Regions from separate parts of the Rhizobium sp. 25PS6 genome, predicted to be linked through region 3. Evidence: predicted binding sites of a transcription regulator. Region 3 holds the regulator's gene; each other region holds the start of a gene.
What was found. The regulator LexA, encoded in region 3, represses DNA repair genes until DNA is damaged. The targets are predictions, from matches to a motif close to TGTTCNNNNTGTGTTCNG.

Region 1 (4,164 bases), on a different contig from region 3:
CTGGCAACAAGAACGTGCCGTATTGGCAGGTCGACGCGCTCCATCCCTTCCGAGAGGCGTGCGAAGCGGTCCGCGCTCAACATTTTCAGCAGGGTGTTTTCGACAGTCGATTGGTCAAGGTGAGTCATAGCGGCTCCGCATGGGAGCTTGGATGTCAAAACCAAACGCCTGTGAGTTGGTGAAAAACTACGGGACGGCCGTTGGTTTGACCATAGGTCCCAAGGAACTGTGCGTTTATGACAAAACCGCACATAAGCCGCTGAAATTGTTGACAACCAGCGACGAGAAATCGGTAGCGATCTTTCGATACCTGGCAAAGACCTTAGCACATTTTGCCTCGGCATGCGCGCTCATTGCGAAAGGACGAGCGATTCCTAATATTAATATCTGCCTTTTGTGGATCGTTGACATAAATCGCAATCAATCTCGCCAGCCAAGTCGGCGGCAATGCGCTTCGGCGGTCAGGACGGCCGCCTTTCGGTCAGCATAGGGACCCGGCAGATAGACCGTGACGCCGCGGAAACTGACGATCACCGCCTTTGCCACATATTGAAGACGATAGCCATATCAGGCTCGTAAGCCACTTTGTTTTCCTGACCACGTTACACCATCGAGATGTGCTCTGAGATGGGGCAGGGAAGGTCAACTCGACGGAGCTGAGGCGCGCGCTGGACAGGTGGGATGCTCGACTGCCGCTTCGTTGGCCGCAAGTGGAAACCGCAAAAATGCCTACATTCGTCATCCCTGTCACGTCCGGTTGACACGGCACGGACCTCGGAACTGAGAAGCATCCAGCCCGCATTTTGTTCCAATTCAGCCCGTTGAGATGAGGTGATGGAAACATAAAGCGCGTCAGCCGACCTGCTCGACATTGAGGGTGCCGGCGGGAAGCGGCCTGATCAGAGACTTCGCCGAGACAGATGGATCGAGCCAGTCGGCCCAGGCGTCCCGCTCAAGTATGACGATCTGCCGGTCGTGGTAAGGCGCGATATCCGGGCCAGGCTCCATCGTCAGCATGGCGAAGGCTTGCCCGACGTCATCCGTCTCGCGCCAGATGCCGGCGATGCAGAAAATTGGTTCGTCCTTCTTGGTGAACAGCCACTTGTCCTTGCGCTTTTTGCCTTTCTCGGTTGGTTCGGTGAACTCGTAGAAACCATCGGCGACGATCAGGCATCGGTTAGAATCGAACTCGCGTCCATCGGAGCGGAAATTATAGACCGGCCGCTTGTTCCGGCCAGGCCAGCTCCACCGGCGGCGGACGAGGTCCGCCTCGTCGCGCGTTCCCTCGAGTGTGCGGATGATCGGCGCTATATCTGTAATCTTGATGTCTTCGCGTGCCTCAATGTTCGGTGCACCTTCACCAAAGCGGATCTTGATCTTGAGATGGGCGAAGTCCTCCACAATCGACGCCACGTCCACCATCAGCCGATAATCATTGCACATGCTTTCCTCGCAGTTCTTGTTGTGAAGCGTGGTTCTTGCTATGTTCTACATATGATGAACGCGAAGGTTTTCCAGTCCGACGCACCGCTCGACGAGCGCCGCGTCATCATAAGACGGCGTGACGGCGATGTGGAGATGGTGGAGGTGCCCTGGGGGTTGCGTCCGCTCGATGGCGGCCTACGCGCGGCCAATGTCGTCCGCTCTAAAGGAAGGACGTTTCTAACGCACCGCTGCCTGGTGCCGGCATCCGAGTTTCGCCATCGCAGTGGAGCGAGGAACTTCTGTTTCTCGCTCAAGAACGGTGACTGGTTCTATTTCGCCGGTATCTGGCGGCAGGCGTCCCATGGCTGGCCGGAAGCCTACGCCATCCTGACCATCGAGGCGAATGCCGACATTGCGCCCTATCATGACCGGCAGATGGCGGTGCTGACGCGTGATCAGCAGATGGACTGGCTCGATGGGCTTCTACCGGAAGAGGAAATCCTGCGGCCACTCCCGGCAGGTACATTCCGCGTCAAGCCTCTTTCGAACGTTCCGTTCCAGTCATCGCTGGCAGTCTAAAGCGCGAGCCGCAACTGCGGCGCTTTATCACCTGCGTTGCGCCAGTGAGGACAGCAACACGTCGGGCGGGGGGCCATGACCGTCGAGCCGCTTGATCCGCGAAGTTGTGTCGGCGGGGTGCCTTCAGGCGTGGGGATCGAGAAGAAATTGCAGACACGACACGACGATGCCGACTTGTCCCCGCAATTCACACAAAGGGATTAGCGCTCGCAAACGCTCGGAAAAAAAGTCGGCCGCCGCTATTGGGCTGATTCTCATGGGTATTCTGCTGATTTCTAATGTTCAGGATAATATTCCCATTCCTCCGGTTGCTTGACTCTTTTATAGGGTGGGAACAGAAAGAGAACATCCGCATTTTGTTCGACATGATGTCGGCCGCCAACACGACCGTGAAGAGAGCCGTGAATAATGACTGCTGCCCGTGAAAGGGTGATTTCCGATCTGCGCGAGCGCATCGCCTCGCTGGAAGGCGTGTCAGCCAGAAAGGCTGGCTGTCTTTCATTCGGCGTGCCGGAAATCGATGCAGTCCTGCCGGGAGGTGGCCTTGCCCATGGCGCCCTACACGAATTTGCAGGCGGCGGATCGGGCACGGTGGATGGCGCGGCGGCAGCCCTGTTTGCGGCGGGCATCGCAGCACGCACGAAGGGCCCGATCGTCTGGTGCCTGACACGTCCGGACCTGTTCTTTCCGGCGCTCGCTGAGGTCGGTCTCCATCCCGACCGGGTGATCTTTGTCGAATCCGACAAGGAGGAAGACGTGCTCGCCAATATGGAGGAGGGGCTGTCCTTCGGCGGGCTCGGCGCCGTCGTCGGTGAACTCGTTCGCCTGCCGATGGTCGGCTCGCGCCGGCTGCAGCTGGCGGCTGAGCGAACGGGCACGATGGCGCTCGCTGTGCGACGCTGGCGACGGCAGACGGAGGCGAATGATTTCGGCCAGCCGACGGCGTCGACCACGCGGTGGCGGGTCAGCGTCATGCCGTCGGAGGAATTGCCGGTGCCGGGTGTGGGGAGGGCTCAATGGTTGCTGGAATTGATGCGCGTGAAAGCGGGTGAATGTGCTGAGTTTCTCGTGAGGGCGTGCGATGACAAGGGTCGTCTCGATCTATCTTCCGGATCTGCCGACGGATCGCATTCGTCGCGCCGATCCGTCTATTCCGCCTGAACAGGCAATCGCCGTGGTTGCCAGGAGCGGCTCGAAACGCTGGGTGTCGGCCGCCGACGCGGCCGCCAGGAAAGCCGGCGTGCATGTCGGCATGCCGGCGGCCAAAGCGCAGGCGCTGTTCCGCGGTCTGATGCTGGTCGATGCGGATCCTGCAAAGGATGCCGCAGCACTCGAACGCATTACCCTTTGGGCGCTGACGCTCTATTCGCCGATCGTCGCGGTCGATGGGATCGACGGCATCGTCATGGACACCGAGGGTGCCGATCACCTGCAAGGCGGCGAACTTTCCATGGTGACGAAGATCGCCAATCAGTTCCTGGCAAAGAAGCTTACTTCACGTGTCGCCATCGCCGACACCTGGGGTGCGGCCCACGCCTGCGCCCGCGCCATCAGCCGCGAAACGGTCATCGTGCCTTCAGGTGAGACCGTCCGCGCGGTCGAAAAGCTGCCGATATCGTTGCTGCGCCTTCCCGGGAAAGTCGTCAGCGACCTGCGCACGCTCGGCTTCCAGACGATCGGCGAATTGGCCAACACGCCACGCGCGCCGCTGACGCTTCGTTTCGGTCCGGAGATTGGCCGGCGGTTGGATCAGATGTTCGGCCGCATCTGCGAACCGATCGATCCGATCCGCACCGCCGAGCTCGTCGAGGTGAGCCGCGCCTTCGCCGAGCCGATCGGTGCTGCCGAAACCATCAACAAATATGTCGGCCGGCTGGTCGTGCAACTGATCGAGGAACTGCAGAGGCGCGGCCTTGGTGTTCGCCGCGCCGACCTGGTCGTCGAAAAGGTTGACGGTACGCGGCAGGCAATCCGCGCCGGCACGGTGAAGCCGGTGCGCGACGTCGCCTGGCTGACAAAGCTGTTTCGCGACCGGACGGAAAAGATCGAGCCCGGTTTCGGGATCGAGAAGCTGACCCTGGTTGCGGTGATGGCTGAGCCGCTGGAGGAGCGCCAGAAGTCCTCCTCGCTGGTCGAGGAGGAAGTGAAGGACGTGACGCC
Region 2 (4,164 bases), on a different contig from region 3:
TTGCCGCGAAAGGCGCTGGCAAGTTTTTTCATGCTGACTTCACGATCCGATGGCACGACGACGCAGAGCGGCTTGCCGTCCACCTCCGCCATCAGCGTCTTCAGCACCCGATGCGGCGCCTCGCCGAGTGCTTCGGCCGCCTGCAACCCGACGCGCTCGGCATTGGGGTCGTAGTCATAGACATGGACAGTGAAGGCGACGCCTGCCTGCGAAAGAAGCTGTGTCGCGCGCGTGGCCTTGGACATCTCTTTCCCTCGTGAGTTCAGCGGCCCGCCGTCAGCCGCCGAATGCACCGGCGTAAATCTCCGGCTTGAAGCCGACCAGCAGCTTGCCCTTCGCCTCCAGCACGGGCCGCTTGATCATCGACGGCTGATCGAGCATCAGCTGGATTGCCTTCTCCCGGGTCAGGTTCTCGCGCTGGGCATCGGGCAATTTGCGGAAGGTGGTGCCGGCGCGGTTGAGCACGGTATCGAGGCCGGCTTGGTCGATCCAGGTTTCGAGATGGGCGCGGTCGATACCGAGCGCCTTGTAGTCGTGAAACTCATAGGCGACGCGATGTTCTTCCAGCCAGCTGCGGGCCTTCTTCATCGTGTCGCAATTCTTGATGCCATAGATGGTGACGGCCATGCCCGATCGATCTCCCTGTGATGACAGCGAGATAACATGCACGAAGGCCGGCGCAAACGCCGTACGACTTTTTATCCCCCAGCGCGTCGACAATCGCAGCAGGACAAAATCGGTCCCGTTCAATTCTCCAGCGTGCCGGCCTTGCGGGAGGCCTTGCTGGGTTCGTCGCAGGCGATCTTCATCAGGTCGCCGCGCCGCCGCACCAGCCGGTCGGAGGTTCGGGTGAGGATCAGCCCGTCCTGCGGCGCGGTGAGGTCGATGCTGCCGCCCGGCTGCCCTGGCCGGGTGACGATCGTCGCGAGAAGATCGCCTTCCGCAACCCTCTCGCCGATATCGCGATGGAAGAGCACGGCTCCGCCTTCTGGTGTGCGGATGATCTCGACATTGTCGAGTGGCACGGCCGGACCGGAAAATACCGTTGCCGCCGGCTTCCCATCGCCAACGATCCCCCGTGCCGCAAGGAAGTGCCAGAGCCCGTCCGCATCCTTTTTCGCCAGCACCGGATCGACGTCGCGTTTGCCGCGCAGCTCGACTGTGACGGAGAGTTTGCCGGGCAGCCGGGCCCGACGCTCGCCGGGAACTTCATATTTCCATGCAAAGCCGACGGCCTCCTCGAAGGCCGAGCTTTCGCCATCCGAAAGCAGCACGGCCTCCATCTCGAGTGCAGCGGCAAGATCGGCGGCTTCCGGCCAGAAGGCCTCGTCGATATAGGCATATTGCAGGGATTCATCGTCGCAATGCAGGTCGAGCACCAGATCGGCGCCAAGCGCCATATGCAGCAGCTGCCGCTTCAATCTGTCGGTAGCCGGGTAATCGTCGAGATCTTCGATCAGCGTGGCGCGATCGACAATCGAGATCAGCGGGAAATCCCGGTTGAAATTGGTGCGTGAGCCCAGGTCGAAACGGCCCTGCAGCTCGCCGAAATGCGATTGCGCCGCACCGATCGGATTGGCCTGCGGCAAGATGGTGATATCGCCGGCGATCCCGCCTTGGCTTTCCGACCGCCGCAGCCGCTCGCAGAGGAAATGCAGCAGCACCGTTCCCGGCAGCTCGCCGGCATGCAGTGCCGCCTGGATATAGGTCTTCGGCGCCTTCGGATCGTGGCCTTTAAAGCGCAGTACCGGCAACCGCCACTCCGTTCCCGGCGTATCTCCAGGGATGATGATCTCTGAAACGTCCATTTTGTCTTCGCTCCCCGGCTGCAATCCGAACAGGTTTCCCGAGCTTTATGCGCGTAAATCAGCCAAGCGCAAGCCGGAGTAGGGAGGACATCGTTGCCTCAGCCGAGCAACGGCCAGCGATCGATGATTCGATGTTCGGTTTTTCCGAGAAGACTGTGGACGAGCAGGAATTCGGATGCCGTCCATGAAACGGGTGCGTCGAGGCTCGTCGGCGGCACGGTCTTGCGGTCGTAGAGTAGCGTCATATGCGGCGTGAAATCGCGGCGGATATTGTGGCGCAGTCCGGCATTGTGCATGCCGACGCCGAGCTGGACATGCAGCCGGGTGAGCGCCTTCCGCCCGCCTTCGCCGCAAAGCACGAGCGGTCGCGCCTTGCTTTCCCGCCTGAAGCTCATAATCCTGTCGAAAGTGATCGCAATCGGCGCGCCCTCCACCGTGGCGCCGGCTTGCCGCGCCGCAAACACCGCGCCCTCCGGCAATTCCTGATAATCGTCGATGCCGATGATCGTCACATGCAGCGTCTTCAGCCGCGGCTTTGCCGAAAGGGAGAAAGCCTTGCCATAATCACAGGAGATCGAAGCCGCCTGCCGCTCAACCGCCCCAGGTGGACAGAGAGCGAAGAAAAGCCGGTGTCCGCCGCTATGGTGTTCGCGCGGTCGCCCGCGCCGACTTCGCCCATCCTCGAAGTCGAAGGAAATCTGGTTCGTCGGTTCTCAGGGTCGTCATGACCCGCCTCGCCGTTTCCAAAAACGCGGCGAAGGATACTCCGGTGGGATTGAATAACAAGAACAGAAAGGGAACATAATCTTCCGATACAATCCGCTCTGAACGGATGACTTGGATGTTCGATCGACATTGCGAGGGACGCATCGCAATATTTCCCGGACGCCTTACGCGCGCAAGAAACGGGTTGAAACAGCGGCCGTCTCATACGATTTTGAGGGTCATCGAAAACACGGAGGCTGTGTCATGGCTGAGACAACGCACCACTATCTCATCTTCGAAACCGCGGGCGGTTTCTGCGGCATCGCCTGGAGCGACGCCGGCATCACCCGTTTCCAGCTGCCGACCAAGTCAGCAGAGGCCACCGAACGGCTCCTGCTGCTCCGCCTGCCGGATGCCGAACCCGGCGCGCCGACGCCTGCCGTGCTGGAGACGGTCGCGGCAGTGAAACGTTACTTCCAGGGTGAGGAGACGGATTTTTCCGGCGTCGAACTCGACCTTGCCGGCCAGGATACCTTCTTCCGGGATATTTATGCGGCGGCAAGGCGTGTCGGCTGGGGCCACACGACCACTTACGGTGCGCTGGCCAAGGAGCTCGGCGTCGGGCCGGAAGCCGCCCGCGACGTCGGCCAGGCGATGGCGAAGAACCCGGTGGCTCTGATCATTCCCTGCCATCGGGTGCTTGCGGCCGGCGGCAAGATCGGCGGCTTCTCCGCTCCCGGCGGTTCGTCATCGAAGACCCGCATGCTGGAGCTCGAGGGCGTCAACCTCGCCCCGCCGCCGCCTGCCCAGCAGTCGCTGGGATTTTAGGCGGCGGAGGTGCTTTTTGACTGAGTCTCAGCCGCTCAATAAGGGCTGGCTGTCGGCCGGATGATGATCTCGCTGACATCGACGTCATCAGGCTGGCTGACGGCGTAGAGGATCGAATTGGCGATCGCCTCGGGGCTGATCGTGATCGCCCTGAAAGCCTTCATGGCATCGCGCGCGGTCGGATCGGTGATCGTGTCGGCCAGTTCCGATGTCGTCGTGCCTGGAGAGATGACGGTCACGCGGATACGATCGGTCTCCTGCCGCAATCCGTCCGAGATCGCCCGCACTGCGAATTTCGTCGCGCAATAGACGGCGGCCGTCGGCGACACGCTGTGGCCGCCGATCGAAGACAGGTTGATGATCTGCCCCGATCCCTGCGCCTTCATGATCGGAAGCGCCGCCGCGATGCCGTAGAGAACGCCCTTGATGTTGACGTCGACCATCCGGTCCCACTCGTCGACCTTGAGAGCCTCGAGCGGCGACAGCGGCATGACGCCGGCATTGTTGACGATGACATCCAGCCGGCCGAATTCGGAGCGGGCAAAGCCTGCAAAGGCCTCCACCTGGGAACGATCGGTGACGTCAAGCTGTCGCGGGCGCACCGTCCCGCCCGTTGCGGCGATTTCGCCGGCGAGTTCCTCCAGACGCTCGGTGCGGCGGGCGCCGATCACGATATGGGCGCCTGCGGCAGCCAGCACCTTTGCCGCAGCCTCCCCGATGCCGCTGCTGGCGCCGGTGATGGCAATGACTTTTCCTTTGATATCAGACATTTCAAGCTCCATTATACGCCGCTCGCCTGGCGATGCGGCTGAGGGTTTTGGTG
Region 3 (4,164 bases):
TACCGGCTGCGCAGCGGCATCGGCGACCGCATAAGGTCGATCCTGCCCGGCGACACCGGTGCTTTTGCCGCTGCTCTGGTGACGGACGAGCGGCGCGCCATTTCGGATGCGACGACGGAGGCGCTGCGCCAGTCCGGTCTGGCTCATATCATCGCCATCTCCGGTCTCAACATGGCGCTGTCGGCCGGCATCTTCTTCGTCGGCTTCCGGATGCTGCTCAGCCTCTTCCCCGGCATCGCTGAGGCCTACCCGACGAAGAAGATCGCTGCCGCCGGCGCGCTCATCGCCGTCACCGCCTATTTCCTGATCTCCGGCTTTGCGGTCTCTGCCGAACGCGCCTTCATCATGATGGCCATCATGTTGATTGCGGTCTTCTTCGACCGGCCGTCGATCAGCCTGCGCAATGTCGCGCTCTCCGCTCTCGTCATCATTGCCATTTCGCCGTCCGAGGTCTTGGGACCGAGCTTCCAGATGTCCTTTGCCGCGACATTGGCGCTGGTCTCGGGCTATCAGCTGTGGAAGGACCGGCGCGTCCGAGAAAACGCCTTCCTGAAGCTGCCGATCATCAGGCCGTTCGTTACGGTTGCCGGTTTCTTCGGCGGCGTCTTCCTGACCTCGCTGATCGGCGGTTTTTCAACCGCGCTGTTTTCGATCGAGCATTTTCATCGCCTGACCGCCTACGGCCTGCCGGCAAACCTCGCGACAATGCCGATCATCTCCTTCATCATCATGCCGGCAGGTCTGCTGGCGATGCTGCTCATGCCTTTCGGTCTGGATGTTTGGGCTTGGAAGATCGTCGGATTCGGCCTCGATTTGGTGATCGCGGTTGCAAAGACGGTGTCCGGCTGGGGTGGCAATATCGACGTGGGCCGCTTGCCCGCCTGGTATTTCGCCGTCGCCGTGGCAGGCTTTCTGCTGCTGACGCTGCTCCGCACCCGGTTGCGCCATGTCGGCACATCGATTATCGCGGTCGCAACGCTCATCCTGCTGCTTCTGCCGGGTCCCCGTCCGCCGGATCTGGTGATTTCGGAGGATGGCAGTCTCGTCGCGGTCGTCGCGGCGGCGGCAATGGCTTCCAACCGTGAAAGACCGCCGGACTTCATCTTCGACCAGTGGCAGAGAGCGCTGGTCCTGCCGGGGCATAATCCGCCGAAGATGCTGGATGGTCCTGCTATCCCGCCTGAGGGAGAAGACCGCCGCGTCAGGCTTTCCCGCGATCAGCAGAACGAAGCAAGGACCGCGATGCGGACGGCCGCAGCGGCCGGTGACGCAAACCGCTTTTCCTGCGTCAAGAAGGCCTGGTGCACATCAAGGCTTGGCAATGGTCAGGTGGTAACCGTCATCGACAATGCCGCCTATCTCGGCCCGGCATGCGACGCGGCCGATATCGTCGTGACGTCCGTGCGCCTTCGCTTCAACAACTGCCGCTCAGGTGCAACGCTCTTCACCGGCGAGACGCTGCGCAGGACCGGATCCGTCGAGTTGCGCTTCACGGACGCCGGCCCGGAGGTGGCAACCGCCTTCGATTCATTGTCGCGGCCATGGATGCGCCATCGCGCCTATGACTGGCGCAGCAACAGTTTTACCGAATCCGGCCTGGCCAATGTCAGTGATAGCGGCGAATGAGACCGACGAGCTTGCCCTGAACCTTGACGCGGTCCGGCCCGAAAATCCGGGTCTCGTAAGCCGGGTTGGCAGCTTCCAGCGCGATCGAGGCGCCCTTGCGGCGGAAGCGCTTGAGTGTCGCTTCTTCGTCGTCGACCAGAGCAACGACGATGTCGCCGGGACTTGCGGTGCTGCCGTTGCGGATGATCACGGTGTCGCCATCGAAGATGCCGGCGTCGATCATCGAATCGCCCTTGACCTCCAGCGCATAATGTTCACCGGAACCGAGCATGTCGGCCGGAACGACGATGTCATGGGTGTTGTTCTGGATCGCCGAGATCGGCACACCGGCAGCGATTCGGCCCATGACCGGCACCGAGACCGAGTTGCCGTTGTCGGCGACGGGTTTTGCGGGAGCAGGAGTGGCGACCGGCTGCAGTTTGCCAAGGCTACCCTCGATGACGCTCGGCGAAAAGCCGCGCCGGGGCTGAATGCTGGGGCTGTAGGCCTCCGGAAGCTTGATGACCTCGATCGCGCGGGCGCGGTTCGGTAGGCGGCGAATGAAGCCTCGCTCCTCAAGCGCAGTAATCAAGCGATGAATCCCGGACTTGGAGGCGAGGTCCAGGGCATCCTTCATTTCGTCGAAAGATGGCGGAACGCCGGATTCCTTCATGCGCTCATGAATGAAAAGGAGAAGCTCCTGTTGTTTGCGCGTGAGCATCGACGTTGTGACCTCGTGATTGAAACAAATCCAGAACAGACACTATATGTTCCATATGTGTTCCGCAAGTAGCTAAATTTCCGTAAAACTTGGCGCCAACTCGTTGAGATTTTTATTTTCATTCGCCGGATTGGCACAGAAGTCTTGCATTGAGGGACGCGCCATCGCACATCTCTTGCCGTTTCCAGGAGGGATATCATGAACGCGCATTCCGCCAAACCGCACCCGCTGGATCATGTCGTGCTGCCGGTCGTCAACATCGATCTGGCGCGCGAGAGGCTCGGCAAGCTCGGCTTCACCGTTGCCGCCGATGCGTGCCATCCCTTCGGAACGGAGAATGCCTGCGTCTTTTTTGCCGACAAGACCTATCTGGAGCCGCTCGGGATTGCGAACGTCGAGGAGAGCAACGCATCTGCGCGCCAAGGTAATGTCTTCACTGCCCGCAACCAGGCCTTCCGTTTCCGCTGTGGCGAGGAGGGGCTCTCGGGGCTGGCTTTCGGCAGCAAGGATGCCGGCATCGATCATCAGGATTTCGTCGGCAGCGGATCGAGCGCTGGCGAGATGCTGCAGTTCACCCGGCCGATGACGATGCCGGACGGTTCCGAGACGATTGCCGGCTTTAAGCTGGCTTTCGCCGGCGACCTGCGCGCGCCTGATCTCCTGTTTTTCACCGTCGAGCGCGTCAATCCGCTACCGGCCGACCGCGCGGCGCTGGAGACGCATGCCAATGGCGTCACCGGCATAGTTGAGATCGCGCTTTGCACGCCAGAGCCGGCCGCCTTCGCTGCTTTCGTCAGCCTTGCCGTGGCGCAATCGGCAGTCGAGAAAACCGGTTTCGGCGTCGATATTGCGGCATCGAATGCGAAAATCAGCCTGATGACGCCGGAAGGGCTGGAGGCATATTTCGACGTCGCCGTCTCATCCGCAGATCGCGGCCTGCGCGGCCGGGCAATCCTCTTTGCTGTCGCCGATCTTGCCGTGACAGAAGCGCATTTGGCTGCTAACGGGGTGACATACACGCGCAAGAACAATCGCATTCTGGTGAAGCCCGCGCCCGGGCAGGGCACGCTCTTCGCCTTCGAGGAAACACGATGAGCACTGATACGAATTCCGAAGTCAGGATCGGCGAAGGCCAAGGCCAGGTCACCTTTTCCAATACCGGCCGTCTATCGCTGATTGCCGGTCCCTGCCAGATGGAGAGCCGCGACCACGCCTTCATGGTTGCCGGCACGCTGAAAGAGCTTTGCGGAAAGCTAGGCATCGGCCTCGTCTACAAGAGCTCCTTCGACAAGGCGAACCGCACCTCGCTCTCGGCCGAACGCGGTATCGGGATCGAAAAGGGCATGGAAGTCTTTGCCGACCTCAAGAAGGAATTCGGCTTTCCCGTCCTGACCGACGTTCATACTGCCGAGCAATGCGCGGAGGTGGCAAGGGTGGTCGATGTCCTTCAGATCCCGGCCTTCCTCTGCCGCCAGACCGACCTTCTCATCGCCGCCGCCAAGACCGGCCGCGTCGTCAATGTCAAGAAAGGCCAGTTCCTCGCCCCCTGGGATATGAAGAACGTTCTGAAGAAGCTCAATGCCAGCGGCAATCCGAACGTGCTGCTGTGCGAGCGCGGCGCCTCATTCGGTTACAATACGCTGGTCTCCGACATGCGTTCGCTACCGATCATGGCGGCGATGGGTGCACCCGTTATCTTCGATGCGACCCATTCCGTGGCGCAGCCGGGCGGGCAGGGCGAATCCTCCGGCGGTCAGCGGGAATTCGTGGAAACGCTGGCGCGCGCCGCAGTGGCTGCCGGTATTGCCGGTGTCTTCGTCGAAACCCATCAGGACCCC

Region 1: the regulator LexA is predicted to act here: its motif matches at 2,335-2,352, upstream of RWK44_RS29270 (ImuA family protein).
Region 2: the regulator LexA is predicted to act here: its motif matches at 2,593-2,610, upstream of RWK44_RS15640 (2'-5' RNA ligase family protein).

The regions. Positions count from the first base shown of each region.
Region 1 is NZ_JAWDIV010000025.1:27,495-31,658, reverse strand. It holds gene RWK44_RS29285 (Crp/Fnr family transcriptional regulator) at 1-128, opposite strand, end outside; gene RWK44_RS29280 (SOS response-associated peptidase) at 853-1,443, opposite strand; gene RWK44_RS29275 (SOS response-associated peptidase family protein) at 1,495-2,004, shown strand; gene RWK44_RS29270 (ImuA family protein) at 2,413-3,165, shown strand; gene RWK44_RS29265 (Y-family DNA polymerase) at 3,086-4,164, shown strand, end outside.
Region 2 is NZ_JAWDIV010000010.1:24,424-28,587, forward strand. It holds gene ybaK (Cys-tRNA(Pro) deacylase) at 1-245, opposite strand, end outside; gene RWK44_RS15630 (ArsC family reductase) at 277-627, opposite strand; gene RWK44_RS15635 (succinylglutamate desuccinylase/aspartoacylase domain-containing protein) at 747-1,808, opposite strand; gene RWK44_RS15640 (2'-5' RNA ligase family protein) at 1,907-2,506, opposite strand; gene RWK44_RS15645 (methylated-DNA--[protein]-cysteine S-methyltransferase) at 2,778-3,341, shown strand; gene RWK44_RS15650 (SDR family oxidoreductase) at 3,377-4,111, opposite strand.
Region 3 is NZ_JAWDIV010000003.1:199,454-203,617, forward strand. It holds gene RWK44_RS05660 (ComEC/Rec2 family competence protein) at 1-1,626, shown strand, start outside; gene lexA (transcriptional repressor LexA) at 1,607-2,326, opposite strand; gene RWK44_RS05670 (VOC family protein) at 2,525-3,421, shown strand; gene kdsA (3-deoxy-8-phosphooctulonate synthase) at 3,418-4,164, shown strand, end outside.